2 regions of the Streptomyces lancefieldiae genome follow, and region 1 is predicted to be linked to the other one. Evidence: riboswitches for the same ligand, from Rfam matches in the RefSeq annotation. Region 1 holds a riboswitch; the other holds the start of a gene.
The links. A riboswitch is a leader RNA that binds a small molecule or an ion and turns the genes downstream of it on or off. The one in region 1 is predicted to bind thiamine pyrophosphate.
Positions count from the first base shown of each region.

Region 2: it holds a riboswitch for thiamine pyrophosphate, as region 1 does, so the genes downstream of both, RM812_RS04685 (thiamine ABC transporter substrate-binding protein) here and thiO (glycine oxidase ThiO) in region 1, are expected to answer to the same signal.

Region 1 covers NZ_JAVRFH010000041.1:42,181-49,050, reverse strand. The annotation lists gene RM812_RS30580 (deoxyribonuclease IV) at 1-738, opposite strand, end outside; gene pknB (Stk1 family PASTA domain-containing Ser/Thr kinase) at 869-2,806, opposite strand; gene RM812_RS30570 (thiazole synthase) at 3,032-3,829, opposite strand; gene thiS (sulfur carrier protein ThiS) at 3,832-4,032, opposite strand; gene thiO (glycine oxidase ThiO) at 4,029-5,210, opposite strand; TPP riboswitch at 5,208-5,319, opposite strand; gene RM812_RS30555 (hypothetical protein) at 5,356-5,706, shown strand; gene RM812_RS30550 (NAD(P)/FAD-dependent oxidoreductase) at 5,739-6,870, shown strand, end outside.
Region 2 covers NZ_JAVRFH010000003.1:198,546-205,415, forward strand. The annotation lists gene tsf (translation elongation factor Ts) at 1-580, shown strand, start outside; gene pyrH (UMP kinase) at 787-1,545, shown strand; gene frr (ribosome recycling factor) at 1,727-2,284, shown strand; gene RM812_RS04670 (phosphatidate cytidylyltransferase) at 2,284-3,441, shown strand; gene RM812_RS04675 (hypothetical protein) at 3,597-3,767, shown strand; gene rlmN (23S rRNA (adenine(2503)-C(2))-methyltransferase RlmN) at 3,805-4,911, shown strand; TPP riboswitch at 4,970-5,075, shown strand; gene RM812_RS04685 (thiamine ABC transporter substrate-binding protein) at 5,155-6,243, shown strand; gene RM812_RS04690 (ABC transporter permease) at 6,300-6,870, shown strand, end outside.

The sequences.
Region 1 (6,870 bases):
GGCGCCGATGTTCTCGTGCCGGTCCTTGTGGGCGCCGGCCACGTCCTTGGAGTCGTTGGCGTGGACCAGCTTCAGCCGGCCCTCGCCGACCGTGTCCACCAGCAGGTCCAGCGTCTGCCGCATGCCGGACGGCCCGGTCAGGTCGTGCCCCGCCGCGAAGACGTGGCAGGTGTCCAGGCACACGCCGAGCTTCGGGTGGGCGTCCAGCGCCTCGAAGTACGGTCCGAAGTCCCAGGTGCGGGAGCACAGGGAGGCGCCCTGGCCGGCGGTCGACTCCAGCAGCAGGTACGGGTCGTCGTCGTGGGTGAGCTCGTCCAGCAGCGGCAGCATGAACTCCCGGACCTGCTTCAGTGCCACGGACCGCTCGCGTCCGCCGGTCGCGCTGCCGGTGTGCACGACCACGCCGAGCGCCCCGATCGCCCGCCCGCGCCGCAGCGAGTGCCGCAGCGACTCCACCGACCGCTCCACCGTCGCCTCGGTGTGCGAACCGAAGTTGATCAGGTACGGGGCGTGCACGTACGCGGGGATCGACCCGGCCGCGCAGGCCTCCCGGAACGCCTCGTCCTGCTTCGGGTTGCCGGCCGGAGTGGCCCAGCCGCGCGGGTTGGCGACGAAGACCTGCACGGCCTCCGCCTTCAGCTCACGGGCGTAGGACAGGCCGACGGAGTGCAGGCCGCCGGCCACGGGGACGTGGCCGCCGACGGGGTTGCGGGGGAGGGCGGACTGTTGACTGTTCACCCATTCAGGGTGTCATGCGCCGCCACCGTGCGGACCGTGTCCGTGGTCACCCCGATGGGCGCCATGTCCGCGGGTCACCTGATGGCCGCCCTGGCCGCGGCCGCCCTGGCCATGGTCACCTTGTCCGTGGTCACCTGATGGTTATCTTGACGGTGGACCCCTTGGGGGCCGTGTCCCCGCCGTCCACGGACTGGTCCTTCACCGTGTCGCCGAACAGCCCGAGCAGGCCGCGGTCCTCGTCCACCTGGAAACCGGCGTCCTTCAGCTTCTGCACGGCGTCGTCCACGCTGTCGCCGACCACGTCCGGGACCTCGATCATCTCGGGGCCCTTGGACACCGTGAGCGTCACCGTGTCGCCCTCGGCGGCCCGGCTGCCCGGGCCGGGCGTCTGCCGGGCCACCTCGCCGCTGTCGTACTCGGAGTTCACCTGCTCGGTGGCGACCTCCACCTTCAGGCCGGCCCCCGTCAGCTCGGCCCGCGCGTCGGCCAGGTCGTCGCCGGTGACGTCCGGGACGTCCACGGGGCTGCCCTTGCTGACGACCAGCGCGACCGCCGAACCCGCGCGCACCGTGGTGCCCGTCCCGGGCTTCGTGGAGATCACGAAACCCCTGGGCACGTCGTCGCTGAACGCCCGGGTCACCATGCCCGGCTCCAGTCCCTCGTCCTTCAGCACGGTGCGCGCCCGGTCCAGTCTGTAGCCCTGCACGTCCGGCAGCTTCACGGTCTCGGGGCCGTCGGAGACCGTGAACGACACGGAGTCGTGCTTGCGGATCCGGGTGCCCACCCCGGGGTCGGAGCTGATGACCTTGCCGCGCTCCACGGTGTCGCTGTGGGCGCGCCGCACCTTGCCGACGTCCAGCCCGGCGTCCTCCAGCCGGTCACGGGCCTGCGCCTCGGTCCCAGACAGCAGGGGAGGCACCTTGGTGAACTGGCCGGAATTGATGTACCAGACGCCCGTGCCGACGCCGAGCACCAGCAGCACGGCCACGACGATCGCCAGCGGACGGCGCCGCAGCTCCAGCCGGCGGCGCCGGGGCGGGCCCGGCGGGGGAGGGGCCAGCCGGCTGGTGTGGTGGACCCCGTCGGCCGGGACGCCGTCCTCGTCCTCGCCGACCGGCAGGGGTCGGGGCACGGTCAGGGCGCGCGGGATCACACTGGTGCGGTCCTCGGCGTTGTCGTGCTCCGCGGTGAGCGCCTGCGGCGGCACCGCGTCCAGCTGGTCGGTGCTCAGGGCCCCGCGCGTCCGGCGGGCCTGCGCGAGCAGCGCCACGGCGTCGTGCGGACGGATCCCCGGGGTGCGGGCGGTCGCCGAGGCGACCAGCTCGTCCAGCTCGTACGGCATGCCCGGCACGGCGGCCGACGGCGGCGGCACGTCCTCGTGGAGGTGCTTGTAGAGCACCTGGGCGGGGGAGTCCCCCTCGTGCGGCTTGCCGCCGGTCAGCATCTCGTACAGCACGACCCCGCACGCGTACACGTCGACCCGCGGGTCGGCCGTACCGTGCTCGATCTGCTCGGGCGCCAGGTAGGAGACGGTGCCGAGGACGGCCCCGGTGGTGCTGGTGACCGTGTCCACGGCCCGGACCAGTCCGAAGTCGGCGACCTTGACCCGGCCGTCGTCCCCTATCAGGACGTTCTCCGGCTTCATGTCCCGGTGCACGAACCCGGCCCGGTGCGCGGCGCCGAGCGCGGCCAGCACCGGCTCCAGGATGTCCAGCGCGGCCCGCGGCTGGAGCGCCCCGCGCTCGCGGAGCACGTCGCGCAGGGTGCAGCCGGCGATGTACTCCATCGCCAGGTAGACGTACGCCCCCTCGGCCCCCTGGTCGAAGACCTGCACGACGTTGGGGTGGTCGAGCCGGGCCACCGACTTCGCCTCGCGGATGAACCGCTCGACGAAGGTGGCGTCGGTCGCGAGCGTCGGGTGCATCACCTTCAGCGCGAGCACGCGGTCCAGGCGGGTGTCCACGGCCCGGTAGACCGTGGCCATGCCGCCGACCGCGATCCGCGCCTCGACGCGGTACCGGCCGTCGAGCAGCTGCCCGACGAGAGGGTCCTGAAGGGTCGTGTCCACGCAGGTGAGTCTACGAGCCACCACGGACACACCCCGCCCCACAGCCCCGAATCGGGGCCCTACTGCAGCGGACCTGTGACGCTTCGCACGCCGGCCGTGGCCGGACCGCCCGCGCGTACGGCCGGCCGCCGACGGCGAGTGGCCCCCACGGGAGAGATGCGCCTGGCGACCGACCGGAAACGGGTGGCGCGTGGCTGGGAGACAAGACGGAAGGACCGCGCGGGCTCACTGGAACGCGGGCCGCTCCGGATCCAGTACCGCCAAGCCCTCCGCAGGAGACGACGCCTCCGCGAAGTGCCTCCGCGGAATCCGCCCCGCCCGCCGCGCCAGCCGCCCCGCCTCCACCGCGGAACGCATGGCGGCAGCCATCAGCACCGGCTCCTGCGCCCGAGTCACCGCCGAGGCGAGCATCACCCCCGCACACCCCAGCTCCATCGCCAGCGCCACGTCCGATGCCGTACCGGCCCCCGCGTCCAGGATCACCGGCACGCGCGCGTGCTCCACGATCAGCTGGAAGTTGTGCGGGTTGCGGATCCCGAGCCCGGACCCGATCGGCGAGCCGAGCGGCATGATCGCCGCACACCCGACGTCCTCCAGCTTCCGCGCGAGGACGGGGTCGTCGTTGGTGTACGGCAGTACCGTGAACCCGTCGTCGACCAGCGTCTCCGCCGCGTCCAGCAGCTCGATCGGGTCGGGCAGCAGCGTGCGCTCGTCGGCGATGACCTCCAGCTTGACCAGGTCGGTGCCGAGGGCCTCGCGGGCGAGGCGGGCGGTGAGCACGGCCTCCCCGGCGGTGAAGCAGCCGGCCGTGTTCGGCAGTACCCGGATGCCGAGCCCTTCCAGCACCGACAGCACGGAGCCGTGCACCGAGGCGTTCACGCGCCGCATCGCGACGGTGGTCAGTTCGGTGCCGGAGGCCACGAGGGCGCGCTCCAGCATGTCGAGGCTGGGTGCCCCGCCCGTACCCATGATCAGGCGGGACGTGTACGACGTACCGCCGAGGACGAAGGGGTCGTCGGCCATGGTCAGCCTCCTTGGACGGCGGTGAGGACTTCGACGCGGTCGCCGTCGGCCAGGGCGGTGGCGGCCCACTGCGCGCGCGGGACGACGGTTTCGTTCAGGGCGGCGGCCACTCCGGACGGCGCCGCGGTGAGCGTGCCCACCAGGGCGTCGAGGGCCGTACCGGGAGCCACCTCGCGCGGCTCGCCGTTGACGGAGATGTTCATGCCGGCTGCTCCGAGAGTGCGGGGGCGGCGCTGAAGCGCCGCGGGGTGAAGGGACGGGCCTCGGCCGGGAGCTCGCCCGTGGTCAGGACGTGCGCCATGGCGTCGCCGGTGACCGGGGTGAGCAGGACGCCGTTGCGGTAGTGCCCGGTGGCCAGCAGCAGCCCCTCCAGCCCGGTCGGGCCGAGCAGCGGGGCGTTGTCCGGGGAGCCGGGACGCAGGCCCGCCCGCGTCTCCGTCAGGGGCAGCTCCGTGATGCCGGGAACCAGCTCGTGGGCGTCGCGCAGCAGCTCGTAGACGCCGCCCGCGGTCACCGTCGTGTCCCAGCCCTGCTCCTCGCTGGTGGCACCGACGACGAGTTCGCCGCTCTCCCGGGGCACCAGGTAGACGTGGTTGCCGCGCACCACGGCGCGCACGGTCCGGTTCAGCAGCGGCCCGTGCGTCCGCGGCATCGTCAGCCTCAGCACCTGCCCCTTCACGGGCCGCACCGGCGGCAGCACGCCGTCCGGGAGGCCCGCGAGCCGTCCGCTCAGGCTGCCCGCGGCCAGGACCACCTGCCCGGCCTCCAGCGTCGTGCCGTCGGCGGCGACCACCCCGGTGGCCCGGTCCCCGGTGACGGTGAGCCGCTCGGCCCACGTCCGGTGGAAGACCACACCGGCGGTCTCGCAGGCGGCGACGAGCGCGCGGGCGAGGCGCCGGGGGTCGATCTGGTGGTCGCCGTCCACCCGGAGCCCTCCGCGCACGCCCGGCGCGAGCATCGGCTCCAGACGCCGGCAGTCCCGCCCCGACAGCCACTCGGACTCCAGGCCCGAGCGTTGCTGGAGCGCGTGCAGTTCCCGCAGGTGGGCACGGTCGTCGGCGTCCAGCGCGACGGCGAGCGTGCCGCACCGGCGGTAGCCGAGGTCGAGCCCCGTGAGGTCGGTCAGCTCCGCCGCGAACTCCGGGTAGCGGTGGGCCGAGGCGAGGTTCAGCGCGAGCAGGGTCTGCTCGCCGTAGTGCAGTTCCGTGACGGCGGCCAGCATCCCGGCCGCCACCTGGGCGGCCCCGCCGCCCGGTTCGGGGTCCACGACGGCCGTGACCAGACCGCGCTGCGCGGCCCGCCAGGCCGTGACCAGGCCGATGATGCCGCCCCCGACGACGAGGACGTCCGCGGCACGCGGTGATGTGCGAGGTGACGACATGGGCGTCGAGCCCCTCCCTTCGCCGGCATGACCCGGATCAGGTTCGTACGGTCGGAGGCCGCCAGCCTCCCTCTCAGCCCGGTGCGTCCGGGCTCCCGCGAGTGCTTTACGTTGGCCACCCTAACTTGTAAAGGAGCCTCCGCCCATGGCGCGTTCACTCGACGGTCTCGTCCTCGCCCCCGTCGCCGACCAGGCGCCCGGCCAGGTGGGCACCCGCACCCGGTTCGTCTATCACGAACAGGACGGCGCCGTCTGGGCCGAGTACGAGGGCGGCGACGTCGTCCGCGGCCGCCTGGTGGGTACCCGGGAGGGCGATCGCCTCGACTTCCGGTACGTGCAGCTCAAGACCGACGGGAGCACGTCGTCGGGACACTGCGTGTCGGCCGTCGTCGAACTGCCGGACGGGCGGGTGCGCCTGGAGGAGACGTGGGAGTGGGAGTCGCAGCGGGGCAGCGGGACGAGCGTTGTGGAGCAGCTCACCGTGCACGAACGCTGACCGGTGAACCGGCGGGTGTCTAAGGTGATCAGGTGAGCGAGCAGACGCGGGAACGGGGACCGGAACGGGAAGCGGACGCGGAGCACGGCGTGGTCGTCGTGGGCGCGGGCATGGCGGGGGTGCAGACCGCGGTCGCCCTGCGGGAGCAGGGCTTCACCGGCTCCGTGACACTCATCGGCGCGGAACCGCACCAGCCGTACGACCGCCCCCCGCTGTCCAAGGCCGTCCTGCTCGGCACGGCCGAGGGCTCCGCCTTCGACGTCGACTTCGAGGCCCTCGGCATCACCCTGCGGCTCGGCTGCGAGGCACTGGGCCTGCGCCCCGGCCGGCACCTCCTCGACACCTCCGCCGGGCCCGTGCCGTACGACGTCCTCGTCCTCGCGACCGGCGCCGAACCGAACCGGCTGCCCGGCGCCGAGGGCGTGCCCGGCGTGCACCTGCTGCGCACCCTGGACGACGCCGAACGGCTGCGCCCGGTGCTCGCCCGGCAGCACGACATCGTGGTCGTCGGCGCGGGCTGGATCGGCGCCGAGTTCGCGACCGCCGCGCGTGAGGCGGGGTGCGCCGTGACCGTCGTGGAGGCCGCCGACCGGCCCCTCGCCGGCGCGCTGCCCGCCGAGGTCGCCGCGCCGATGACCGCCTGGTACGCCGACGCGGGCGCCGTCCTGCGCACGCACGCGCGCGTGGAGCGCGTCGAGCCCGGCGACGCCGGGGGGAGCGGCCACGTCGTCCTCGACGACGGCTCGCGGGTGCCCGCCGACGCGGTCGTCGTCGGCATCGGCGCCCGGCCCGCCACCGCCTGGCTCGCCGGCTCCGGGATCGGCCTCGGCACGCACGGCGAGGTCCTGGCCGACGACCGCCTGCGCACCTCCGTACCGGACGTCTACGCGGTCGGCGACTGCGCCTCCTTCCCCTCCGGCCGCTACGGCGAGCGGCTGCTGGTGCACCACTGGGACAACGCCCTGCAGGGCCCGCGCACGGTGGCCGCCGACATCATCGGCGCCGCCACCGGTGAGGCCCCGGCGGCCTACGACCCGGTGCCGTACTTCTGGTCCGAGCAGTTCGGCCGCTTCGTCCAGTACGCCGGTCACCACACGGCCGCCGACGCGACCGTGTGGCGCGGTGACCCCGCGGGCCCCGCCTGGACGGTCTGCTGGCTGCGTG
Region 2 (6,870 bases), on a different contig from region 1:
CAAGGGCGAGAAGTTCCAGAACGTCGCCACGGCCATCGCCGAGCACGTCGCCAAGGCCGCCCCGGCCGACCTCGAGGCGCTGCTCGCCTCCGAGATCGAGCCCGGCAAGACCGTCCAGGCGTTCGTGGACGAGGCCAACGCCAACCTCGGCGAGAAGATCGTCCTGGACCGCTTCGCGCAGTTCTCCGGCGGCTTCGTGACCGCGTACATGCACCGCACGATGCCCGACCTGCCCCCGCAGATCGGTGTCCTCGTCGAGCTGGACAAGCCGAACGCGGAGATCGCCAAGGGCGTCGCCCAGCACATCGCCGCCTTCGCGCCGAAGTACCTCTCCAAGGAGGACGTCCCGGCCGAGGTCGTCGAGTCCGAGCGCCGCGTCGCCGAGGAGACCACCCGCGCCGAGGGCAAGCCCGAGGCCGCCCTGCCGAAGATCGTCGAGGGTCGCCTCAACGGCTTCTTCAAGGACGCCACCCTGCTCGGCCAGCCCTACGCCCTGGACAACAAGAAGTCCGTCCAGAAGGTGCTGGACGAGGCCGGTGTCACCCTGAAGCGCTTCTCGCGCATCAAGGTCGGCATCTGAGTCCGTACCGCGACGGACGCGCGACCCCGGTAGGGTCGACAGCAGTCGTCCGCGCCGTTGCCGTCCGTCGCTGCGCACCTGCGCGTGGCGGCGGGCGACAGCAGATCTGACGAGGAGGCCATTGCCGCGTACGGGATGCGAATCACGCCCCCACCGGCAGTGGCCTTCTTCGTGTGTGTGACCCACGTAAAAGAGGCGAGATTCCCATGACCACCAAGGCCGAGAAGAGCGACGACGGCAAAGTACGCGGCCGCTTCATGCTGAAGCTGTCCGGAGAGGCCTTCTCCGGTGGCGGGGGCCTGGGCGTCGACCCCGACGTGGTGCACGCCATCGCCCGCGAGATCGCGGCCGTCGTACGCGACGGCGCGCAGATCGCCGTCGTCATCGGCGGCGGCAACTTCTTCCGCGGCGCCGAACTGCAGGTGCGAGGCATGGACCGTGCCCGCTCCGACTACATGGGCATGCTGGGCACCGTGATGAACTGCCTGGCCCTCCAGGACTTCCTGGAGAAGGAGGGCGTCGACTGCCGCGTGCAGACCGCCATCACCATGGGTCAGGTCGCCGAGCCGTACATCCCGCTGCGCGCCGTGCGCCACCTGGAGAAGGGCCGCGTGGTCATCTTCGGCGCCGGAATGGGCATGCCCTACTTCTCCACCGACACCACCGCCGCCCAGCGCGCCCTCGAGATCGACGCCGAGGCGCTGCTCATGGGCAAGAACGGTGTGGACGGGGTCTACGACTCCGACCCGAAGACCAACCCGGACGCCGTGAAGTTCGACGCGCTCGGGTACGGCGAGGTCATCACCCGTGACCTGAAGGTCGCCGACGCCACGGCCGTCACGCTCTGCCGCGACAACAGCCTCCCGATCGTGGTCTTCGAGCTTTTGAAGGAGGGCAATATCGCCCGCGCCGTCAAGGGTGAGAAGATCGGCACGCTTGTGGGTGACCAAGGCAGCCGGGACTGACCGGAGAACCACCCTCTGTCCGCGGACGCCACCTGTCCGGGGGACGGACGGGACGGGGCCGGGCCGGGGGATGGACAATGTCCCACCGGTCGGGAACCGTGCAGGAAGAACGCGACGCAGCCGGCCGGGACCCCGACAGGGGACCGCAGCCGGGCCTACTCAAGACACGCAGGAGCAAGTGGTGATCGAAGAGACCCTCCTCGAGGCCGAGGAGAAGATGGAGAAGGCCGTCGTGGTCGCCAAGGAGGACTTCGCCGCGATCCGCACCGGTCGTGCGCACCCGGCGATGTTCAACAAGATCGTGGCCGACTACTACGGCGCGGTGACGCCGATCAACCAGCTGGCCTCGTTCTCCGTGCCCGAGCCGCGCATGGCCGTGGTGACGCCCTTCGACAAGAGCGCGCTGCGCAACATCGAGCAGGCGATCCGCGACTCCGACCTGGGCGTCAACCCCAGCAACGACGGCAACATCATCCGGGTGGTGTTCCCGGAGCTCACCGAGGAGCGCCGCCGCGACTACATCAAGGTCGCCAAGGCGAAGGGCGAGGACGCCAAGGTGTCCATCCGCTCCGTGCGCCGCAAGGCCAAGGACGCCATCGACAAGCTGATCAAGGACGGCGAGGTCGGCGAGGACGAGGGCCGCCGTGCGGAGAAGGAGCTCGACGACACCACCGCCAAGTACGTCGCCCAGGTGGACGAGCTCCTGAAGCACAAGGAAGCGGAGCTGCTCGAGGTCTGATGAACGACTCTTCCTGGGGAGCGCCGCCACAAGCCGGGTACTGGGGGCCGTCCGACCAGGGACCTGTCCAGGGCGCTGCCCCGGCGGGTCCCGCGTACGATGCGCATTACGCGCAGCAGACTCGCCCCATGCCCATAGTGCCCGACGTACCCGAACACGGCGGAGACCAGGATGACGACCAGGGGGCCGCTCGGCTGAGCGGTCCCCTGTTCCGAGACGAGCCGCTGCGCGACGACAGGTACCGAGGAGAGAACCCGTCGGCGCAGCCGTATGCGGCGGTGCCGCAGAATCCGGAGCCCATGCCCGACGCCCCCCGGCCGGCGCAGCCGCAGCCGCAGAAGAAGAGCGCGGGGCGCGACCTGGGTGCCGCGATAGGGGTCGGCGTCGGGCTCGGCGTGGTGATCGTCGCGTCGCTGTTCGTCGTCAAGGCCGTCTTCGTCGGTGTCATCGCGATAGCCGTCGTGGTGGGCCTGTGGGAGCTGACCAAGCGGCTGGAGGAACGCAAGGGCATCGAGGCGCCCCTCGTGCCGCTCGCGGTCGGCGGCGCGGCGATGGTCGTCGCCGGGTACGTGCGGGGCTCCGAGGGCGCGTGGGTCGCCATGGCGCTCACAGCGCTGGCGGTCCTCGTATGGCGGATGACCGGGCCGCCGGAGGGCTACCTCAAGGACGTCACGGCCGGTCTGTTCGCGGCGTTCTACGTGCCGTTCCTGGCCACGTTCGTCGCGATGATGCTGATGGCGGACGACGGCCCGTGGCGCGTCCTGGTCTTCCTGATACTGACGGTCGTCAGTGACACCGGTGCCTACGCCGTCGGCTGGCGCTTCGGCAGGACCAAGCTCGCCCCGCGCATCAGCCCCGGCAAGACCCGTGAGGGCCTGCTCGGAGCGGTGGCGTTCGCGATGGCGGCGGGCGCGCTGTGCATGCAGTTCCTGATCGACGACGGCACGTGGTGGCAGGGTCTGCTGCTCGGCCTCGCGGTGGCCGTCAGCGCCACCCTGGGCGACCTCGGCGAGTCCATGATCAAGCGAGACCTCGGCATCAAGGACATGGGGACGCTCCTGCCGGGCCACGGCGGCATCATGGACCGCCTGGACTCGCTCCTTCCGACGGCACCGGTGGTGTGGCTGCTGTTGGTGGTCTTCGTCGGCTCCGGTTGACCCTCACGAGTGACCGCGCCGGGCCCTCGTTCTCCTGCGGGACGGGGGCCCGACCGCTGTCCGTGCGCACGGGCCCCAGGGCCTGTCTGACCATTCCCGCCTGCCGCGCTCCGGGCGGACGACGGGGTTGGTCAGACAGGCCCTAGTCTTCCCCCATGGCGCGGGCGAGGCGGGGCGACGACGGCAGGTACCACGGCGATCTGCCCTGCCGCTGGTGCGAGGTGCTCCTCGACCAGGAGGGCCGGCGCAGGCCGCGGTACTACTGCCGCGTGACCCATCGCCTGAAGTTCTACGGCTCGTGGATCGTGGCCGCGATCATGAGCTGACCGGACACCCGTGTGGATCTGCGACACTGGGAAGGTCATGCCTAAGCCCGGAGAACTCACATTCGTCGCCCCGCGCGGAGCCAAGAAGCCGCCGCGGCACCTCGCCGACCTCACGCCCGCCGAGCGCAAGGAGGCTGTCGCCGCGATCGGTGAGAAGCCGTTCCGTGCGAAGCAGCTCTCGCAGCACTACTTCGCGCGGTACGCGCACGACCCCGAGCAGTGGACCGACATCCCCGCCGGCTCGCGCCAGGGGCTCCAGGACGCGCTGCTGCCCGAGCTGATGTCGGTCGTCCGGCATCTGTCGACCGACCAGGGCACCACCCGCAAGACGCTGTGGAAGCTGTTCGACGGGACGCTCGTCGAGTCGGTGCTCATGCGCTACCCGGACCGGGTGACCATGTGCATCAGCTCCCAGGCCGGCTGCGGCATGAACTGCCCGTTCTGCGCCACCGGACAGGCCGGCCTGGACCGGAACCTGTCCACGGCCGAGATCGTGCACCAGATCGTGGACGGCATGCGGGCGCTCAGGGACGGCGAGGTCCCCGGTGGCCCGGCGCGGCTGAGCAACATCGTGTTCATGGGCATGGGCGAGCCCCTCGCCAACTACAACCGGGTCGTCGGAGCCATCCGCCGCCTCACCGACCCGGAGCCCGACGGCGTGGGCCTGTCCCAGCGCGGCATCACCGTCTCGACCGTCGGCCTCGTGCCGGCGATCCACCGGTTCGCCGACGAGGGCTTCAAGTGCCGCCTCGCCATCTCGCTGCACGCTCCCGACGACGAGCTCCGCGACACCCTCGTGCCCGTCAACACCCGGTGGAAGGTGCGCGAGGTGCTGGACGCCGGGTTCGAGTACGCGGCGAAGTCCGGGCGCCGGCTGTCGATCGAGTACGCGCTGATCCGCGACATCAACGACCAGGCCTGGCGTGGTGACCGGCTCGGACGGCTGCTCAAGGGCAAGCCCGTGCACGTCAACCTCATCCCGCTCAACCCCACGCCTGGCTCGAAGTGGACGGCGTCGCGGCCCGAGGACGAGAAGGCGTTCGTGGAGGCGATCGCGGCGCACGGTGTGCCGGTGACGGTCCGGGACACCCGTGGGCAGGAGATCGACGGGGCGTGCGGTCAGCTCGCCGCGAGCGAGCGGTAACCTACCGGCCTCAGTACATTTTCGTACCGAGTACATCTTCATACGTCAGTACATCTTCATATTCCGACAGGGGAGCGCCACAGCGCTGAGAGTGCGGCACCGGCCGCAGACCCTCCGAACCTGGCCCAGGTCATTCTGGGTAGGGAGATCGGTCATCACTCGAGCTGTTGCGCCCTGCCCGGGATCCCTGCCAGGGGTTCCGGGCGGGGCCGCGTCTTCTCCTGGTCACCCAGGAGGAATTCAGTGAGCATCACCAAGAAGGCCACCGTCCTGGTCGTCGGGCTCGGCCTGGTCGGCGGCCTGGCCGCCTGTGGGTCGTCGTCCGACGGCGACGGCAAGGGCTCCGGCGACTCCAAGACCGTGACACTGGTCAGCCATGACTCGTGGGCCGCGTCGAAGGACGTCATCGCGGCCTTCGAGAAGAGCTCCGGCTACAAGGTCAAGGTCCTGGAGGACGGCGACGCCGGGCAGGCCGTCAACAAGGCAATCCTCACCAAGGACAATCCGCAGGGCGACGTCTTCTTCGGCGTCGACAACACGCTGCTGTCCCGCGCGCTCGACAACGGCCTGTTCCAGTCGTACGAGCCCAAGGGCTCCGACATGATCCTCCCCGAGTACCGGGTCGACCAGGACAAGCACCGCGTCACGCCGATCGACACCGGTGACATCTGCGTCAACTACGACAAGGCCTACTTCAGCGAGCACGGGCTGACCCCGCCCGACTCCTTCGACGACCTCGCCGAGCCCGCGTACAAGGACCTCCTCGTCACCGAGAACGCCGGCAGCTCCTCGCCCGGCCTCGGCTTCCTGCTCGGCACCGCCGCCAAGTACGGCGACAAGGGCTGGGAGGGGTACTGGAAGAAGCTGGAGGCCAACGGCGTCAAGGTGGTCGACAGCTGGGAGCAGGCCTACAACGAGGAGTTCTCCGGCTCGGCCGGCGGCAAGAAGGCCGGCGGCGACCGTCCGCTCGTCGTCTCCTACGCCTCTTCCCCGCCCGTCGAGGTGGTCTACGCCGACCCCAAGCCGGACACCGCGCCGACGGGCGTCGCCACCGGTACCTGCTTCCGCCAGGTCGAGTACGCGGGCCTGCTGAGCAACGCGAAGAACCCCGAGGGCGGCAAGGCGCTGCTCGACTTCCTGATCGGCAAGGAGTTCCAGGACGACATGCCGCTGAACATGTTCGTCTACCCGGTGCGGGAGGCCGCGCAGGTGCCGCCGGAGTTCGTGAAGTACGGGCCGCAGGCCAAGAACCCGCAGACCATGGACCCGCAGAAGATCGCCGACAACCGTGACCAGTGGGTCAAGTCGTGGACCTCGCTCCTCCTGAAGTGACCAGGAACAGGACCGCCACCGCCCGGCGGCGCCAGAGCGTGGCGCGGCTCGCCCTGATGGTCGTGCCCGTCGCGTTCTTCGCGGTCTTCTTCGTCCACCCCGTGGCCGCGATCGTCGCGCGCGGCCTGGAGATCGACGGGACCTGGCAGTTCGGGCGGATCGGTGACGTACTGGCACAGCCCGACGTCCGGCACGTGCTGTGGTTCACCACCTGGCAGGCGCTGGCCTCCACCGCGCTCACGCTGCTGATCGCCCTGCCCGGCGCGTATGTCTTCGCGCGCTTCGACTTCCCCGGCAAGCAGCTGCTGCGGGCCGTGGTGACCGTGCCGTTCGTGCTGCCCACGGTCGTCGTCGGTACGGCGTTCCTGGCCCTGGTCGGGCGCGGCGGGCTGCTCGACGAGCTGTGGGGCGTACGCCTGGACACCACCGTGTGGGCCATTCTGCTCGCGCACGTCTTCTTCAACTACGCCGTCGTCGTGCGCACCGTCGGCGGGCTGTGGGCGCAGCTCGACCCGCGCCAGGAGGAGGCCGCGCGGATGCTCGGCGCGTCCCCGATGAGGGCCTGGCGGCAGGTCACCCTGCCCGCGCTCGCGCCCGCCGTGGCCGCCGCGGCGCTGATGGTGTTCC